2 regions of the Streptomyces sp. Tek67B01 genome follow, and region 2 is predicted to be linked to the other one. Evidence: riboswitches for the same ligand, from Rfam matches in the RefSeq annotation. Region 2 holds a riboswitch; the other holds the start of a gene.
The links. Region 2 has a riboswitch for glycine ahead of gcvT (glycine cleavage system aminomethyltransferase GcvT). Riboswitches for the same ligand answer to the same signal wherever they lie in the genome.
Positions count from the first base shown of each region.

Region 1: linked by a shared signal. The riboswitch ahead of gcvP (aminomethyl-transferring glycine dehydrogenase) and the one ahead of gcvT (glycine cleavage system aminomethyltransferase GcvT) in region 2 are both predicted to bind glycine.

Region 1 is NZ_JBUYUY010000001.1:5,970,914-5,980,528, forward strand. Features, by position in the region: gene ftsR (transcriptional regulator FtsR) at 28-798, shown strand; gene ACV7NM_RS26905 (bifunctional nuclease family protein) at 851-1,324, shown strand; gene ACV7NM_RS26910 (MerR family transcriptional regulator) at 1,527-2,144, shown strand; gene ACV7NM_RS26915 (DNA polymerase IV) at 2,208-3,749, shown strand; gene ACV7NM_RS26920 (PRC-barrel domain-containing protein) at 3,746-4,129, opposite strand; glycine riboswitch at 4,245-4,343, shown strand; gene gcvP (aminomethyl-transferring glycine dehydrogenase) at 4,541-7,426, shown strand; gene ACV7NM_RS26930 (DUF5999 family protein) at 7,512-7,700, opposite strand; gene ACV7NM_RS26935 (hypothetical protein) at 7,986-8,606, opposite strand; gene ACV7NM_RS26940 (glutamate-cysteine ligase family protein) at 9,100-9,615, shown strand, end outside.
Region 2 is NZ_JBUYUY010000001.1:2,354,353-2,363,967, forward strand. Features, by position in the region: gene ACV7NM_RS10360 (enhanced serine sensitivity protein SseB C-terminal domain-containing protein) at 1-636, opposite strand, end outside; gene ACV7NM_RS10365 (enhanced serine sensitivity protein SseB) at 696-1,430, opposite strand; gene ACV7NM_RS10370 (AAA family ATPase) at 1,906-2,565, opposite strand; glycine riboswitch at 2,813-2,916, shown strand; gene gcvT (glycine cleavage system aminomethyltransferase GcvT) at 3,078-4,193, shown strand; gene gcvH (glycine cleavage system protein GcvH) at 4,274-4,654, shown strand; gene glyA (serine hydroxymethyltransferase) at 4,670-5,926, shown strand; gene ACV7NM_RS10390 (L-serine ammonia-lyase) at 6,197-7,579, shown strand; gene ACV7NM_RS10395 (hypothetical protein) at 7,666-8,337, opposite strand; gene ACV7NM_RS10400 (AMIN-like domain-containing (lipo)protein) at 8,487-8,978, shown strand; gene ACV7NM_RS10405 (flavodoxin family protein) at 8,997-9,615, opposite strand, start outside.

The sequences.
Region 1 (9,615 bases), 3.6 Mb from region 2:
CCCCAGGGGACCGACAGGGAAGGTCCCATGCTGCGTACCCCGACCGGCGGTGCCGTGAAGAACGGCACCGTCGGGACCGCCGGGCGGTTGGTGAGCATCGGCACGGTGCTGACCATGCTGCGCGAAGAGTTCCCCGACGTCACCATCTCCAAGATCCGCTTCCTGGAGGCGGAAGGGCTGGTCGAGCCCAGACGCACACCCTCCGGATACCGCAAGTTCAGCACCGACGACGTCGAGCGGCTGGGCAGGGTCCTGCGCCTCCAACGCGACCACTACCTGCCGCTGAAAGTCATCCGGGAGCAGCTCGACGCGCTCGACCGCGGTGAGCAGATCCGTATCCCGGCCCCCACGACGCCCCGGGACCCGGGAGGCGGGACGGCAACCGGTCCGGCGGCCGTCTACGGCGAGGTGGGTCGGGAGCGGCCGACGGCGACCAGGGTGGGTCGGGCGGAGCTGCTCGCCGCCGCGGAGGTGGACGAGGAGCAGCTGGCCGAGTGGGAGTCGTACGGCCTGCTCGGGGAGACGCCGGACGGTGGGTTCGACGCCGGGGCGGTCACCGTGGCCCGGCTGATCGCCGATCTCGGCCGTTTCGGACTGGAGCCGAGGCACCTGCGGGCGATGAAGGCGGCGGCGGACCGCGAGGCCGGACTGGTGGAGCAGGTCGTCTCCCCCTTGCGCCGGCATCGCAACCCGCAGACCAGGGCCCATGCCGAGGCCACGATGAAGGAGCTGGCGGGGCTTTCCGTACGGCTGCACGAGGCCCTCGTGCAGACCGCTCTCGGGGTCCGTCCGCGTTGACCGGAAAGAGCCCGACTACCCAAACCGGTCGGGCACGTCCTAGGGTTGCTGTGTGAACGAGCTCGACGTTGTGGGTGTCCGGGTGGAAATGCCCTCGAACCAACCGATCGTGCTCCTGCGTGAAGTGGGAGGCGATCGGTACCTCCCCATCTGGATCGGTCCTGGGGAGGCGACCGCCATTGCCTTCGCGCAGCAGGGGATGGCCCCTGCCCGGCCGCTGACGCACGACCTGTTCAAGGACGTGCTGGAGGCGGTCGGTGAGGAGCTCACCGAGGTCCGGATCACGGATCTGCGGGAGGGCGTCTTCTACGCGGAGCTCGTCTTCGCGAGCGGGGTCGAGGTGAGCGCACGGCCTTCAGACGCGATAGCGCTGGCCCTGCGGACGGGAACGCCGATCTACGGCAGCGACGGCGTGCTGGACGACGCCGGCATCGCCATCCCGGACGAGCAGGAGGACGAGGTGGAGAAGTTCCGTGAGTTCCTCGACCAGATCTCGCCCGAGGATTTCGGCACCGGCCCGCAGTGAGCGGCGGACAAGCCGCCCCATCAGGGACATTCAGCCCATTCGGTTAGCCTTTCCCCGATAAGGGGCACGGGAAACCACTCTCAGGGTGATTATCACTCGGCGTGCCGAGTGTGGCGATCGTTGACGCACCCCTGGTGACTGCCTACCTTCGAGGTGGGCAGGTCAAGGACGGAGGGTCGGCGTGAGCATCACGGGCGACGGCATGACCGGGGGCATCCCCGCACGGAGTGGTGGCGGGCCGTACCCGCTGCACGGCGGTGCGGCGGGCAGTGCGCGCCGTCAGCCGGAACCGGCGCCGGCCGCACCGGATCGCGAGGCCCCGGCGCCCGAGCAGGTGGGCTACCGGGGGCCGACCGCGTGCGCGGCCGCCGGCATCACCTACCGGCAGCTCGACTACTGGGCGCGGACGGGTCTGGTGGAGCCGAGCGTGCGCCCCGCCCACGGGTCGGGGACGCAGCGGCTGTACAGCTTCCGCGACGTGGTGGTCCTCAAGATCGTGAAACGCTTCCTGGACACCGGGGTGGCGTTGCAGAACATCCGCACCGCGGTGCAGCACCTGCGCGAGCGCGGTTTCTCGGACCTGGAGCGGATGACGCTGATGAGCGACGGCGCCTCCGTGTACGAGTGCACCACGCCGGACCAGGTCGTGAGCCTGCTCCAGGGAGGACAGGGAGTCTTCGGCATCGCGGTGGGCGTGGTGTGGCGCGACGTCGAGAACGCGCTGTCGCAACTGCACGGGGAACGGATCGACACCGGCGAGACGCTGGTCGGCCACAACCCGAGGGACGAACTGGCCGCGCGCCGCAACCGGGCCGTCTGACGCGCCGCGCGCCGCCCGGGGCCCCGGGCGGCGTTGTCAGTGGCGTAGGGGAGCATCGGAGCCGTGAGATCCGCGCCGACCATCCTCCACCTGGACATGGACGCCTTCTACGCCGCCGTGGAGCAGGCGTCGAAGCCGAGCCTGCGCGGAAAGCCGGTCATCGTCGGCGGCCTCGGACCCCGGGGGGTCGTCGCCACCGCCTCCTACGAGGCCAGGCGCTTCGGGGTGCATTCCGCGATGCCGACGGCGCAGGCCAGGAGGCTGTGCCCGAACGGCGCCTACCTGATCCCCCGCTTCACCCTGTACCGCGCCGTCAGCGACACCGTCATGGCGCTGCTGCGGGAGCTGTCACCGCTGGTGGAGCCGCTCAGCCTCGACGAGGCCTTCGTGGACCTGGAGGCGGGCGGGGTCGCCTTCGACTCGGAGACCGCCCGGGCCACGGGGGAGCGGCTGCGCGCCGACATCATGGCCGCCACCGGGCTCAGCGGCTCCGTGGGCCTGGCCGGGTCGAAGATGCTGGCCAAGATCGCCTCCGAGGAGGCCAAGCCGGCCGGGCTGCTGGTGATCGAGCCGGGAACGGAGCGCGAACTGCTCGCGCCGATGTCGGTACGGACCCTTCCGGGCGTGGGACCGGCCACCGGGGAACACCTGCGGCGGGCCGGGATCACCACGGTCGGGGACCTGGCCGAGGCGGGGGAGGACGAACTGGTCCGGATGGTGGGGCGGGCCCACGGCGCGGGGTTGTACCGGATGGCACTGGGCCTGGACGACCGCCCCGTGGTCGCCGAGCGGGACGCGAAGTCGGTGTCCGTGGAGGACACCTTCGACGTGGACCTCCACGACCGGGTGCGCATCCGGTACGAGGTGCAGCGGCTCGCCGATCGTTGTGTGGGTCGGCTGCGCGGCTCCGGGCACTCCGGGCGCACCATCGTGCTGAAGGTGCGGCGCTACGACTTCTCGACGCTGACCCGCTCGGAGACCCTGCGGGGCCCGACCGACGACCCGGTGGTGGTGCGGGAGGCAGCCGCGCGGCTGCTGGAGGCCGTGGACACCACGGGAGGGGTCCGGCTGCTGGGCGTCGGCGTGACGGGGCTGGCGGACTACACCCAGGAGGACCTGTTCGCGCAGGCGGACGCGCAGGCGGACGAGTCGGCCGACGTGCCGGTCGCGGGGGAGGGGCCGCGGGAGGGCGCGGACGACGGCGCGGTGAGCCAGGCGGTGGGGGACGGCGAGGCCGAGGGACCGGGTGGGGCACATGGGCCGGACGAGGCGGCTGCGGCTGGAGGAGTGGCGGGGACGGCCCGGGCGCTCGCGTCCGTCGTCGGGGGTACGCGGCCGCCCGAGCCGGCCGACGAGCGCCGCTGGCCGGCCGGCAGCGACGTCCGGCACGCGGTGTACGGCCCGGGTTGGGTCCAGGGCAGCGGGGTCGGTCGCGTCACCGTGCGCTTCGAAGGGCCCGGGTCGCCGCCGGGGCGCGTGCGGACCTTCCGGCTGGACGACCCCGACTTGGAGTCGTCCGATCCGCTTCCGCTCGTAGGGGAGCCCGTGGGGAAGCCCGTAGGGCAGGAGGAGCCGTCGGAGGAAGGCCCCGGGGGCAGCGGTTAGCCTTCGCCCGCCAGGCTGCCGAAGTCCCGGGGCTGGTTGGTGGGCGGGCGGTGGAAGTCCGTCGGGAGGGTCACGTCCAACCCGTAGTGGTGGTAGAGCTGGAGTTCCTGCTCCGGGGAGAGGTGCCGGCCGACACCGAAGTCCGGGGCGTCCTTGATCAGGGAGCGCTCGAAGGGCACCCGGAGGGTGTCGTCGACCACCTCGCTGGGCTCCAGGGGGACGAAGGCGTCCCGACTGAACAGGCCGGTCCGGACGGCGGCCCATTCCGGTACGCCGGTGGCATCGTCGAGGTAGACCTCGTCCACGGTGCCGATCTTGGCGCCATTGCGGTCGAACGCCTTGCGGCCGATGAGACTGCGGGGATCGATGTCGGTCTGCACGGTCCGCCTCCGATTGGTCGCAACTCCTCCGTAATGACTACAGAAGGGCATATCCGCACGGGGGGCCACTCGAGGGAGCTTCCAGATCCTCGCTGGTAGGCTGGTGGATGGCTGTTGACCCTGTGCGGGAGAGTCCTCCGAGTGAGTGCGACGGAGGCGCCGAAGGAGCAAATCCTCCCCGGAATCTCTCAGGCATACGTACCGCACGTGACGAGGCCACTCTGGAAAGCAGGGGCGGGTACCGGGCGCGCAGTGCCGGTTCCCCTCCTCACCGACGGTGAAAGCCGGATCTCGTGGGTCATCCCCGCGGCTCCGGTGAAGCTCTCAGGTTGAGATGACAGAGGGGGAGGCCGTCCGGGTGCCCGCGCCGTGGTGCCCCTCGCAGGTCGTACGACCAGGAGGCCTCCGTACATGACCGCCAACCGCATTCCGCTCTCTCAGCTGGAGCGAGGCATCCCCTTCGAGCAGCGCCACATCGGCCCGGATGCCGAGGCGCAGGCCAAGATGCTCGCCCAGGTGGGCTACGGCTCCTTGGACGAACTGACCGCCGCGGCGGTACCGGATGTGATCAAGACGGCCGCCGCGCTGAACCTGCCCGAGGCGCGGACCGAGGCCGAGGTGCTGGCCGAGCTGCGCTCGCTCGCCGACCGCAACCAGGTCCTCTCCTCCATGATCGGCCTCGGCTACTACGGCACCTTCACGCCGCCGGTGATCCTGCGCAACGTCATGGAGAACCCGGCCTGGTACACGGCCTACACGCCGTACCAGCCCGAGATCTCGCAGGGCCGACTGGAGGCGCTGCTGAACTTCCAGACCGTCGTCGCCGACCTGACCGGCCTGCCGACCTCCGGCGCCTCCCTCCTCGACGAGGGCACCGCCGCCGCCGAGGCCATGTCCTTGTCCCGCCGCGTCGGCAAGGTCAAGGGCGGTGTCTTCCTGATCGACGCAGACGCGCTGCCCCAGACCATCGCCGTGATCGAGACCCGCGCCGAGCCGATCGGGGTCGAGGTCGTCGTCGCCGACCTGTCCGAGGGGATCCCGGCCGACATCGCCGAGCGCGGCGTCTTCGGCGTGCTGCTCCAGTACCCCGGTGCCTCCGGCGCGGTGCGCGAGATCAAGCCGGTCATCGACCAGGCGCACGAGCTGGGTGCCATCGTCACCGTCTCCGCGGACCTGCTGGCGCTGACCCTGCTGACCTCCCCCGGCGAGCTGGGCGCCGACATCGCCGTCGGCACCACGCAGCGCTTCGGTGTCCCGATGGGCTTCGGCGGACCGCACGCCGGCTACATGGCCGTCCAGGCCAAGCACGCCCGTTCACTGCCGGGCCGCCTCGTCGGCGTGTCCGTGGACGCGGACGGCAACAAGGCGTACCGCCTCGCGCTCCAGACCCGCGAGCAGCACATCCGCCGGGAGAAGGCCACCAGCAACATCTGTACCGCACAGGTGCTGCTCGCCGTCATGGCCGGCATGTACGCCGTCTACCACGGTCCCGACGGCCTGCGCACGATCGCCCGCCGGACCCACCGCTACGCCGCCCTGCTCGCCGCGGGCCTGACGGCCGGCGGGGTCGAGGTCGTGCACGGCGCGTACTTCGACACCGTCACCGCACGGGTTCCGGGGCGGGCCGCCGAGGTCGTGGCCGCCGCCCGCGAGGGCGGGGTGAACCTCTACCAGGCCGACGCCGACCTCGTCTCCATCGCCTGTGACGAGACGACGCTGCGCGCCGACGTCGAGGCCGTATGGTCCGCCTTCGGCGTCACCGCGGACATCGAGGCGCTGGACGCGAGCGCCGAGGACACGCTGCCCGAGGGACTGCTGCGCTCGGACGCGTACCTGACGCACCCGGTGTTCCACCAGCACCGCAGCGAGACCGCCATGCTGCGCTACCTGCGCAAGCTCGCGGACAAGGACTACGCGCTGGACCGGGGCATGATCCCGCTGGGCTCCTGCACGATGAAGCTCAACGCGACCACCGAGATGGAGCCGGTCACCTGGCCCGAGTTCGGACAGCTGCACCCGTTCGCCCCGGCCGAGCAGGCGGAGGGCTACCTCACGCTCATCACCGAGCTGGAGGAACGTCTCTGCGAGGTCACCGGCTACGACAAGGTCTCGATCCAGCCGAACGCCGGCTCCCAGGGTGAGCTCGCCGGCCTGCTGGCCGTGCGCGCCTACCACCGCGCGAACGGCGACGAGCAGCGCACCATCTGCCTCATCCCGTCCTCCGCGCACGGCACGAACGCCGCCAGCGCCGTGATGGCGGGCATGAAGGTCGTCGTCGTCAAGACCGCCGACGACGGCGAGGTGGACGCGGCCGACCTGCGCGCCAAGATCGAGCAGTACCGCGACGAGCTCGCCGTCCTGATGATCACCTACCCCTCGACGCACGGTGTCTTCGAGGAGCACGTCGCCGACATCTGCGCCCAGGTGCACGAGGCGGGCGGCCAGGTCTACGTGGACGGCGCCAACCTCAACGCCCTGGTGGGTCTGGCCAAGCCGGGCCACTTCGGCGGCGACGTCTCGCACCTGAACCTGCACAAGACCTTCTGCATCCCGCACGGCGGCGGCGGTCCGGGCGTCGGCCCGGTCGGTGTCCGGGCGCACCTCGCCCCGTACCTGCCCAACCACCCGCTCCAGCCGACCGCCGGGCCCGAAACGGGCGTCGGCCCGATCTCGGCGGCGCCCTGGGGTTCGGCGGGCATCCTGCCGATCTCCTGGTCCTACGTCCGCCTGATGGGCGGCGAGGGTCTCAAGCGCGCCACCCAGGTGGCGGTGCTCGGCGCCAACTACATCGCCAAGCGCCTGGAACCGCACTACCCGGTGCTCTACACCGGCCCGGGCAACCTGGTCGCGCACGAGTGCATCATCGACCTGCGTCCGTTGTCGAAGGCGACGGGCGTGAGCGTGGACGACATCGCCAAGCGCCTGATCGACTACGGCTTCCACGCGCCGACGATGTCCTTCCCGGTCGCCGGCACGCTGATGATCGAGCCGACGGAGTCCGAGGACCTGGCCGAGATCGACCGGTTCTGCGACGCGATGATCGCCATCCGCGGCGAGATCGACCGGGTCGTGGGCGGCGAGTGGCCGGTGGACGACAACCCGCTGGCCAACTCCCCGCACACCGCGGCGGCCCTGGGCGGCGAGTGGAACCACCCCTACAGCCGTGACGAGGCCGTCTTCCCGGGCGGGGTCACCGCGGCCGAGAAGTACTGGCCGCCGGTGCGCCGGATCGACGGCGCCTTCGGTGACCGGAACCTGGTGTGCTCCTGCCCGCCGCTGGACGAGTACGACGCCTGAGCCGTCGCCGTAGCCGCATGACGTGACAAGGGGCCGGTCCCGGAGCACACGCTCCGGGACCGGCCTCTGTCGTGCGCGGCGTCGCCTACGCGATCGCGAGCGGGCGGTGCGGGGCGATGATCTGACCGTTCGGCAGCAGCTCGCCGGTGTCCTCGAAGAGCAGGACGCCGTTGCACAGCAGGCTCCAGCCCTGTTCCGGGTGGTTGGCCACCGGGCGCGCGGCCTCCCGGTCGGCGGACTCTGATGACGGGCAGGCAGGCTGGTGCTGGCACATGGATGCGTTCTTTCGCTGCGGTGTGGTCTGCGTGCTACGGCTCGATGCGTGGTTCATGGCCGTCCCCCTGTGTTTCATCCCCGCACAGGCGGGGAGTGTGTCGTCAGTCTTCCCCCATGACGGCTGCTTCGCAGGGATTTCCCGGCAGCAGTCCTCATAGATTGATGACGCATCACTCGTGCGGGCGGTTCAGCCAACTCCCGCGCCAATCGGGGTGGTTCCCCGCCGGCCCAAGCGGGCTACGCCACATGGGCCACTCGGGCCATGCGGGTAGAGCCGTGCAGGTCAGGCCGCCGGAGCGGCCACCGGAGGGGGTGTCGGCGGCGCCGTGCGCCGGAGCCGGTGGGTCAATACGGGAAGCAGTTCGGACACGGGGTGCGGCCGGTAGGCGGCGATCCCGGGCGGGGCCGGAGCCAGGGGCACCAGCAGGTCGGCGGCGGCGGGCAGGCCGGCGGAGGCGTCCGCGTTGACGGCCCCGTGCAGCCACAGGGTCAGCATGTACAGCTCCGGCACGGACAGCAGCCGCGGCTGGTAGGCCTGACCGAGCGACTCCGCCTGACGCAGCGCGCGTTCCGTCGCGGCGACGTACGGGCCCTCGAAGAAGTGCGAGAAGGCCCAGCCGTCCGCGGTGAGGCGGGTGTCGGCGGCCGCGACGAACCGGTCGCCGCTGCGGATCAGGAACCGCCAGGCCGTCAGCCGCGTACGGGGCGGCCTGCCGCCGGATGCCAGCGGCGAGGCGTGCAACCGGTCGAGCACGTGGACCGGGAGCGGGAGTTCCGCGGTGACCGGCCCTTGGAGGGCGCGCAGGGAAGGTGTGTGTGCCTCGTTGACGGCGGTGGGGGAACCGAGTGCCGCGAGGACGCTGCGCAGGGCGGGCGCGGGAGCCGGAGGGACATGCAGCGGCATGGTGGGTCGCCTCTCACTTGGGAGACCGGTGCTACGGGAGAAGGTGCGGACGGCGCTGTCGCATTCTGGGGTCAGAGGTGGGCTGTGGGGCAATGGCCGCGCGCCAACTCTCTGCCTCGTTTGCGGAGTTTATACGACATGTGTTCACGCAATGTTTCGGCTAGCTGTCCCGACTATTGTCGGCAAGGCGTTTACCGGTCCCGTTGAACTGACGTACATGTCGGTTCCGCAGGAACACGCAGCGCTGACCTCGGAGGTTACCGGATGGGGGCTCGGCTGGAAAGCGCCGGTTATCCGGAATGGCAAAGTCGACGCGAAATTTGCTGTAGTGGACTTGCCGGGTGAATGTGCCGAAGCGCCCTTCGCGCCAAACCGGCGCGCGCTCCCCGCCAGGAGCGTCCCCTCGGCGTTAGCGATCACGCCACCGGGGCATCATCGACCGTAACGCGGGCCTGGGTGCTGTGGGCCGGGCCACTTGAGGAGGGACACCTCGATGGGGGAGAAGGTCGTGGCGGGCGGATTCGACCTGTCCGATCGGCAGCGGTATCGCAGGAAGCTGCGCGAGTGCCTGGAGGGTCTGGAGCGACTTCTGGCAGAGCAGAGGTTCGATCGTCCCAAGAACATGATGGGGCTGGAGATCGAATTGAATCTCGCGGGCGCCGACGGCTTGCCGAAAATGGTGAATGCCCAGGTCCTGGAGCGGATAGCGAGCCCCGATTTCCAGACGGAGCTCGGAATGTTCAACCTGGAGGTCAACGTACTCCCGCACCGCTTGGAGGGCCGCGTTTTCGACCAGCTCGCCGAGGAACTGAGCGCGGGACTGCACTACGCCCACCGGCAGGCCGCGGAGATCGACGCCGGCGTCGTGATGATCGGCATCCTGCCGACGATCTCCCGCTCGGACCTGGCCCTGGCCAACCTCTCGGCGGTGGACCGCTACTCGCTGCTGAACGAGCAGATCCTGATGATGAGGGGTGAGGACTTCACCCTCGACATCGAGGGGGTCGAG
Region 2 (9,615 bases):
CGGGACGCCCTCGGGCACCGCCCCGACCGACTGCCGCATCATCTCCCGTACGGACTCCAGCGCGGGCGCGGAGGCGTCGTACAGGTCCAGCCCCACCGCCAGGTACGCCGACCCCAGCGACGGCTGCACCCAGGCGCGGCGGAGCGAGCGCACGGCGGGCGTGCGGTGCGCGTGCTGGGTCAACAGCCCGTAGAACTGTGGGAGCTCCAGCGCCGGCTCGGACAGTCGCAGCGGACCGGCCGGCATCCGGTCGAGGCCGGTGGCGATCCGGCGCAGGTCCGCCCAGGGGAGGCCGAGGCCGCCGCCCTGGGCGTGGGGGTTGAGCCACAGGCCCCAGCGGTCCGGGTACAGCGCGCGGGCGATGTCCCGGCCGGTGACGACCTCGTAGCCGCGGTTCCATCCGCTGGCGGCCAGTTCCTGCGGGGAGGTCACACAGGGCGCGTAGCCCAGGCCGTCGACCTCCATGCCGCCGTACTGGGCGTCCGGTGATCCCGGCCTGCCCTGCCAGAGCAGCATCCACAGGCGGCCCTCGGCGAGGGCGTGCAGGAGCGACTCGTAGCTCTCATAGCGCCCGGGAGTCACCTGGCGCAGCATGTGCTCGACCTGCCCGGCCGCGGCCGTGCCTGACGCACTCACCCGGTACCCCTCTTCGTCCGCCCGTCATCCACGCGTATCGGCCCCCAGCTTAAGCGGCCCTAGGGGAGGTAGAAGGGGCGTACGCGCTCACGGATGTGGTCGACCACCGGGTCCTGGGCGGCGTCGAGGAGGATCAACTGCACGGGCCAGGGCGGAGGTACGCGGGTCAGGGCGCGGCCAAGGGCCTCCAGCGGGGCGCTGCGCGACTCGGTGTCCCATCCCACCAGTCGGACACCGATGTACAGCTGCGGCGCTCCGCCCTCGACGCTGGCGAGGCAGCGGTGGGCGGCGGCGACCACGCCGATGGCGCGGAACTCCTCTGCGGCGGCGGCGAGGAAATCCACCGGGTCGTCCTGCCAGTCGGGCTCGAAGAGCCGGACGCGGCCGCCGGTGGCGGGGCCGTCGAGGGGGGTGCGGCCGGTGCGGCAGAGCTCCGCGACGGCGGGCGGCGGGAGCGGGACGCCGACGGCGCCCTCGGGGTTGAGGGCGATGCCGAGCTGCGGGGGCAGGCCGCGGGCGAACTCGACGGCGGGAGCGACGGCGAAGTCCATGGCGGGGCCGACGCAGACAAGGAACTGGGCCTCGGAGCTGTAGACGGGGACGTAGGCCTCGCCGCCGATGAGCATGGTCGGGAGGTTCAGGGCGGTCTGATCGGGGCTGCCGCCGGTGGGCAGCGGGACCCAGACCCGGCTGCGGCCGAGCACCTCCAGGATGCGGGCCCCGGCGTCCGCCTGTCCCAGGGCCGCGCCGAGCACGTGTTCCAACTCGTTGTCGGGCCACCCGCCGCCGTGCATGTGCCGCCTCCGCCTGTCGCTCCGCGTTGTCCCGCTGACCCTAATCCGTCCGCCCCTCCCTCCGACCGCCGGGTCACACCGCCGCCTGCCGGTACCGGAAGGACCCCGCCCCCGAGTCGAACCCCCGGCCAGACCGGCCCCGCCGGCGCGCGGGCTCCGGGGCGTGGGGTGTGGGGCGGGCGCCCCGGGAAACCCGGCTCCGCCGGGAGGTCCCCCTGGTCGAACGCCGGTGCGCGGGCGGGCACGCGGCGAGTGCCGGGCTGCCCGGCGGGGTGCCCGCAAGGGCCGGAGGTGCTCTGCGCTTCGTACGGCAGCTCGTACCCGGGGCGCCCGGCGGGGGGGGAGTCACCTTGCCTGGGCCGCGCCGGACGGCCACGCCGCCTTGGTGGACAGCGCCCGGCCCGCCCCCTTCGGCCCGCGCCGGCCTTCGAGGCGCGGGTCCGGGGCGGCGCCCCGGGAGGGAGAGGGGGCCGCGCTAGTGGAACGTGATGCGGGTGACCGCGGCGGCGGCGGGGCGGTCCAGGAGGGTGACCGATGCGCAGCCCGTCGGCGGGCGGCCCGCTTCCGCGGCGCGGATCAGGCGGGCCGCCGCCGCCCGGTGGTGGGCGAACGCGTACGCCGACACCCGCCGCCCGCGCTCCGCCTGCCCGGCCAGCGCCTCCCCCGCCGTGGCGTCCAGCAGCAGCAGGTGCAGCGCCCGGCCGCGCCTGCGCGCCGCCCCCGCCAGGAGCCGCCGCACCCACGCCTGGCTCCCGCAGTCGTGCACCACCACCGACGCCCCCGAGCGCACCACCCGCCACAGCCCCCAGTAGTGCGCCACCCGCACCACCGGCCGGTACACGGCGTACGGAAGCACCCCCCGCGTCCGCCGCTCCCACCGCTCCCGCGTGTCCTGCGAGTCGATCGCGCCGCCCCCCGCGGCCCGCTTGATCAGCGTGCTCTTGCCGCCGCCGGGCAGGCCGGAGACCACCACGATGTCCCCCGCCACGAAGCCCAGCCGTCTCGACCCCCCGGCCCCCGACCCCCGTAGATCGCGGACCCGTCCCGGCCGCACCGGCGCCGGCGCCGGCCGCTGCGCCGGGACCCCGTCGAGGGTCCCCGTCAAAGCCGGCACTCCGAACCTCCGCACAGTGATCGCCTCCCCCGGACCGTGAATGTAAAGAGACGGTAATCCGGCCCGCCCGGTTCCGGCCCGCCCCCTCAAGCCCGCCCGGTTCCGGCCCCGCCCGGTTCCGGCGCCGCCCGCTCAAGCCCGCCCGGTTCCGGCGCCGCCCGCTCAAGCCCCGCCGGCGTCCGCACGGACTTTCGGGGCCGCCCGCCCACGCCCGTCCACCTCGTGCAATGATGTGCGCCATCTGGACACCAACTGCATACCGGCCGCTTGAATCCGCGCGGGAGAGTCCCGGCACGCCGTGAGGCCGTGCCCGGGCGCCGAAGGAGCAAGTTCCTCCCTTGAATCTCTCAGGCCCCGTACCGCGTGGATGAGGCAGATCTGAAAAGCGGGCTGTTCGACAGCTCCACCCAAGGTGCAAGCCGAAGACGCGTCCCGCCCGGTGCGGGAACTCTCGGCGAACCTCTCAGGTTCCGATGACAGATGGGGAGGATCGTCCTCGTCATGTCATGCCCTGGGACCCGGGAGCCACACCCATGAGCACTGCCCCCCGCCTGACCGCGCTCGACGCGCTGCACCGCTCGCTCGGTGCGACCATGACCGACTTCGCGGGCTGGGACATGCCGCTGCGCTACGCCAGTGAGCGCGACGAGCACAACGCCGTGCGCACGAAGGCCGGTCTCTTCGACCTGTCCCACATGGGCGAGATCACCCTGACCGGCCCCGAGGCCGTCAAGGCCCTCGACCACGCGCTGGTCGGCAACATCTCCACCGTCGGCGTCGGCCGCGCCCGTTACACGCACATCTGCCAGGAGGACGGCGGAATCATCGACGACCTGATCGTCTACCGCCTCGGCGAGAGCGAGTTCATGGTCGTCGCGAACGCCTCCAACGCCCAGGTCGTCCTGGACGCCCTGACCGAGCGCGCCGCCGGCTTCGACACCGAAGTCCGCGACGACCGCGACGCCTACGCCCTGATCGCCGTCCAGGGCCCCGAGTCCCCCGGCATCCTGGCGTCCCTCACCGACGCCGACCTGGACGGGCTCAAGTACTACGCGGGCCTGCCCGGCACGGTCGCCGGCGTCCCCGCGCTGATCGCGCGTACGGGCTACACCGGCGAGGACGGCTTCGAGCTGTTCGTCGCCCCGGAGCACGCCGTGGAGCTGTGGCAGGCGCTGACGAAGGCCGGCGAGGGCGTCGGCCTGGTCCCGGCCGGCCTGTCCTGCCGTGACACGCTGCGCCTGGAGGCGGGCATGCCGCTGTACGGGCACGAGCTGACCACCTCCCTGACCCCGTTCGACGCGGGTCTGGGCCGGGTGGTGAAGTTCGAGAAGGAGGTCGACTTCGTCGGCCGCCGGGCCCTGGAGGCCGCCGCCGAGCGCGCCGCCACGAACCCGCCGCGCAAGCTGGTCGGGCTGATCGCCGAGGGCCGCCGGGTCCCGCGCGCCGGTTTCCCCGTGGTCGCCGACGGCAAGGTCATCGGTGAGGTCACCTCCGGCGCCCCGTCGCCGACGCTGGGCAAGCCGATCGCGATGGCGTACGTGGACGCGGCGCACGCCGCGCCCGGCACCTCCGGCGTCGGCGTGGACATTCGCGGTACGCATGAGCCGTACGAGGTCGTTGCCCTGCCGTTCTACAAGCGGCAGAAGTAGCGCCCGTACGCCCTGCCGGCCGTCTCAGTACCCGAGACCACCGTTCGTATCCACTCCCCCGCATCCAGGAGAATCAGGTCATGAGCAACCCCCAGCAGCTGCGTTACAGCAAGGAGCACGAGTGGCTGTCGAACGCCGAGGACGGCGTCTCGACGGTCGGCATCACGGAGTTCGCGGCCAACGCGCTCGGTGACGTCGTCTACGCACAGCTCCCCGAGGTCGGCGACACGGTGACCGCGGGCGAGACCTGCGGCGAGCTGGAGTCGACCAAGTCGGTCAGCGACCTGTACTCCCCCGTCACCGGTGAGGTCGTCGCGGCCAACCAGGACGTCGTGGACGACCCGTCGCTGGTGAACTCGGCCCCGTTCGAGGGTGGCTGGCTCTTCAAGGTGCGCGTCACGGAGGAGCCGGCCGACCTGCTCTCCGACGACGAGTACGCCAAGCTCACCGCCGGTAACTGACCCCAGGGGATCCTGATGTCCGTACTGAACACCCCTCTCCACGAACTCGACCCCGACGTCGCCGCCGCCGTCGACGCCGAGCTCGCGCGCCAGCAGTCGACCCTGGAAATGATCGCGTCGGAGAACTTCGCTCCGGTCGCCGTCATGGAGGCCCAGGGCTCCGTCCTGACCAACAAGTACGCCGAGGGCTACCCCGGCCGCCGCTACTACGGCGGCTGCGAGCACGTCGACGTCGTCGAGCAGATCGCCATCGACCGGATCAAGGCGCTCTTCGGCGCCGAGGCCGCGAACGTGCAGCCGCACTCCGGTGCGCAGGCGAACGCCGCCGCGATGTTCGCGTTGCTCAAGCCGGGCGACACGATCATGGGCCTGAACCTGGCCCACGGCGGTCACCTGACCCACGGCATGAAGATCAACTTCTCCGGCAAGCTCTACAACGTGGTCCCGTACCACGTCGACGAGACCGGCCAGGTCGACATGGCCGAGGTCGAGCGCCTCGCCAAGGAGTCCAAGCCGCAGCTGATCGTCGCCGGCTGGTCCGCCTACCCCCGTCAGCTGGACTTCGCCGCCTTCCGCCGCATCGCGGACGAGGTCGGCGCGTACCTGATGGTCGACATGGCGCACTTCGCCGGTCTGGTCGCCGCGGGCCTGCACCCCAACCCGGTGCCGCACGCCCACGTCGTCACCACCACCACGCACAAGACCCTCGGTGGTCCGCGCGGCGGTGTCATCCTGTCGACGCAGGAGCTGGCCAAGAAGATCAACTCCGCGGTCTTCCCCGGTCAGCAGGGCGGTCCCCTGGAGCACGTGATCGCCGCCAAGGCGGTCTCGTTCAAGGTCGCCGCCTCGCCCGAGTTCAAGGAGCGCCAGGAGCGCACCCTGGAGGGTGCGAAGATCCTCGCCGCGCGCCTGGTCCAGGACGACGTCAAGGCCGTGGGCGTGGACGTGCTGACCGGCGGCACCGACGTGCACCTGGTCCTGGTCGACCTGCGCAACTCGGAGCTGGACGGCCAGCAGGCCGAGGACCGCCTCCACGAGGTCGGCATCACGGTCAACCGCAACGCCATCCCGAACGACCCGCGGCCGCCGATGGTCACCTCGGGTCTGCGGATCGGTACGCCGGCCCTGGCCACCCGCGGTTTCGACACCGAGGCCTTCACCGAGGTCGCCGAGATCATCGCGCAGGCGCTCAAGCCGGCGTACGACGCCGAGTCCCTCAAGGCACGCGTCTCCGCGCTCGCCGCGAAGTTCCCGCTGTACCCGACGCTCTGACGCGGCCGGGCGGGGCCCGGTGCCTGTTCCCACAGGCCCGGGCCCCTTTTTCACGCCTGATCGCCCCCCGGGGGCGGTCCGGGATGTGAGCCGACGCACACCCGTGCTTCCCCTTGTGGCCCTTCCTGGCAGGGGGGTCGTTCACCTCGCCGCGTTAAGCTCGACCGTCGGACAAAATCCGAACAAACCTCCCTGATCACCTCCCGCTGATCAACCCGCTCTCCTGTGCCCCTCTCCCACCCCACGAGCAGACAAGGGAGTCTCGCCACCGTGGCCATCTCCGTCTTCGACCTCTTCTCCATCGGCATTGGTCCCTCCTCCTCCCACACGGTCGGCCCGATGCGGGCGGCGCGCATGTTCGTGACCCGCTTGAAGAAGGAAGGTGCCCTCGCCCAGACGGCCTCCGTCCGCGCGGAGCTGTTCGGCTCCCTGGGCGCGACCGGCCACGGCCACGGCACCCCCAAGGCGGTCCTGCTGGGCCTGGAGGGCCACTCCCCCCGCACGGTGGACGTCGAGAGCGCCGACGCCGAGGTCGAGCGCATCCGCCGGAGCGGCCGGCTGCGCCTGATGGGCGCCGAGATAGGCGAAGCCCACGAGATCGCCTTCGACGAGCCGAGCCAGCTCATCCTGCACCGCCGCCGGTCGCTGCCCTACCACGCGAACGGCATGACGCTCTTCGCCTACGACGCCGCCGGCGCGCCGCTGCTGGAGAAGACGTACTACTCGGTCGGCGGGGGCTTCGTCGTCGACGAGGACGCGGTCGGCGAGGACCGGATCAAGCTCGACGACACCGTCTTGAAGTACCCGTTCCGCAGCGGCGACGAGATGCTGCGCCTCACCCGCGAGACGGGCCTGTCGATCTCCGCGCTGATGCTGGAGAACGAGAAGGCCTGGCGCACCGAGGAGGAGATCCGCGAGGGCCTCCTGGAGATCTGGCGCGTCATGCAGGCCTGCGTGGCGCGCGGGATGTCCCGCGAGGGCATCCTCCCGGGCGGTCTGCGGGTCAAGCGCCGCGCCGCGACCACGGCCCGCAAGCTGCGCTCCGAGGGCGACCCGCAGGCGCTGTCGATGGAGTGGATCACCCTCTACGCGATGGCCGTGAACGAGGAGAACGCGGCGGGCGGGCGGGTGGTCACCGCCCCGACGAACGGCGCGGCGGGCATCATCCCGGCGGTGCTGCACTACTACATGAACTTCGTGCCGGGCGCCGACGAGGACGGCGTGGTGCGCTTCCTCCTCGCGGCCAGTGCGATCGGGATGCTCTTCAAGGAGAACGCCTCGATCTCGGGCGCCGAGGTCGGCTGCCAGGGCGAGGTCGGCTCGGCCTGCTCGATGGCGGCGGGCGCGCTCGCGGAAGTGCTGGGCGGCAGCCCGGAGCAGGTCGAGAACGCCGCCGAGATCGGCATGGAACACAACCTCGGTCTCACCTGCGACCCGGTCGGCGGTCTGGTCCAGATCCCGTGCATCGAGCGCAACGGCATGGCGGCGGTCAAGGCCGTCACCGCGGCCAAGATGGCGATGCGCGGCGACGGCTCGCACAAGGTCTCCCTGGACAAGGTCATCAAGACCATGAAGGAGACCGGCGCCGACATGAAGGTCAAGTACAAGGAGACCGCCCGCGGCGGCCTCGCGGTCAACGTCATCGAGTGCTGAGCCGACGCCGGAGCCGCTGACGGCGGCCGGCGAGTACCGACGGGAGGGCCGGGCGCGCGTGCGCCGGCCCTCCCCACGTCCTCGCGCTACTTCCTGCGGATCGTGGTCAGACAGCCCTTGGCGAAGTCGTTCACGGCGTCGTCCAGCGCCTTGAGGCTCTCGGGTGTGGGAGGCTTGCGCGCCTCACCGGTGACCGTGATCTCCAGCATGAGGTTGCTGTCCCGCACCCGCAGCTGCCTGACCTGGTGCGGATCGTCCGGCTTGGTGTAGCCGAGGCGGTACGCCTCCTTGCCCACGTCCTTGACGTCGGCCGGCGCGCCGCCCGGCGAGTCCTTGCCCGCGTCGCCCCGCACCTTCTCGAAGACGGCCTTCGCCTCGTCGACGCCCGGGACGTAGGCGAAGTCCAGCTCGACCTTGACTCCGCCGAAGGTCGCGGGTCCCGTCTCGACGAGTTTTTGGACGCACTGCGCCCCGGGGTAGCCCCCCGTGGTCCGGCGGGTACGGTCGGCCACGTCCTCGCGGGCCCCGAGCGGGTCGGCCAGCTTGCCGTACGGCAGCGCGTTGCATATCTCGTCCGTGGCGACCCAGGGGTAGCCGCCCTTGCCCTCCTGCGAGACCTCCTCCCCGCCGCTTCCGCAGGCGGTGGCCCCGAGGAGAAGGACGGCGGCGATCGCGACGTGACGGTGGGGGCCGCGACCGCGATGGCCTCGGTGCGGGTCGTGCGGGTCGTGCGGGCTGTGCAAGCGGTGACGGCGCATCCGGGCTCCCCTGTCGCACGGTCCAAGTCCAGGCGCCACCATGCCAGGAAAGCCGCGCGGGCACCCCGGGATCGCGCAACCGCGGCGGCCCGGCGGGCGTCTTGAACGGTGTCACCCTTGTCCCTGTCTCTCAGAATCGGGGGGACGTCATGCAGCACGTACGTCGCCGTCAGGTCACCGCACTGCTCGCGGGCGCTCTGCTCACCGCCGGGGTCGCGTTCGCCGCGCCGGCCTCCGCCGCCTCCACCACACTGGTCACCAATGCCCGCTGGGGCGGCCACTGCACCTACGACCGGCTCGTCGTCGACCTCCAGGGAGCCGCCCCGCCGGTCACCGTCACGCCCGTCCCCCAACTCGTCTACGACGGGTCCGGCAAGCCCGTCCCGCTGCCGGGGAAGTACTTCCTGGAGATCAGGCTGCACCCGGCCGCCGGGCACGACGACGCCGGCCACAACGTCTACGTGGGGCCGAAGCTCCAGCAGATCGCCCTGAGCAAGCTCAAGGGCATCGCCTTGACCGGCGACTTCGAGGGGTACGTGACCTTCGGCGCCGCCTTCGACACCCCGCCCACCTACGACACGAGCGTGCTGCACTCCCCGGAGCGGCTCGTCCTGGACTTCCCGCACCCGGCCACCTGCTGACCGCGCCGCGACCCGCGGCTACCGGTGCTCGGGGTTCGGGAAGTCGAAGCGGCACCCGGCGTCCCACTCCGAGCGCCGGTTGCCGTGCGCGGGAATGCCGCCGGCCCTCTTGAGGAGGGCGGCCAGGTGCATGAGGTTCCAGCTCATGAAGGTCGTGTTCCGGTTGGTGAAGTCGTTCTCGGGACCGCCCGAGCCGGGGTCCAGGTACGAGGGCCCCGGGCCGGCCTCGCCGATCCACCCGGCGTCGGCCTGCGGCGGGATCGCGTACCCGAGGTGCTGGAGGCTGTAGAGGACGTTCATGGCGCAGTGCTTGACGCCGTCCTCGTTGCCGGTGATGAGCGCCCCGCCGACCCGACCGTAGTAGGCGTACTGGCCCCGTTCGTTCAGGAGCGAGGAGCAGGCGTACAGCCGCTCGATGACCTGCTTCATCACCGAGCTGTTGTCCCCGAGCCAGATCGGGCCGCACAGCACCAGGATGTCGGCGTCCATGATCCGGCTGTACAGGACGGGCCACTCGTCGCTCTCCCAGCCGTGCTCGGTCATGTCGGGCCAGACACCGGTGGCGATGTCGTGGTCGACGGCGCGGACGAGCGAGGTCCGGGCCCCGGCGGCCTCCATGACCGCGCGGCTGCGTGCG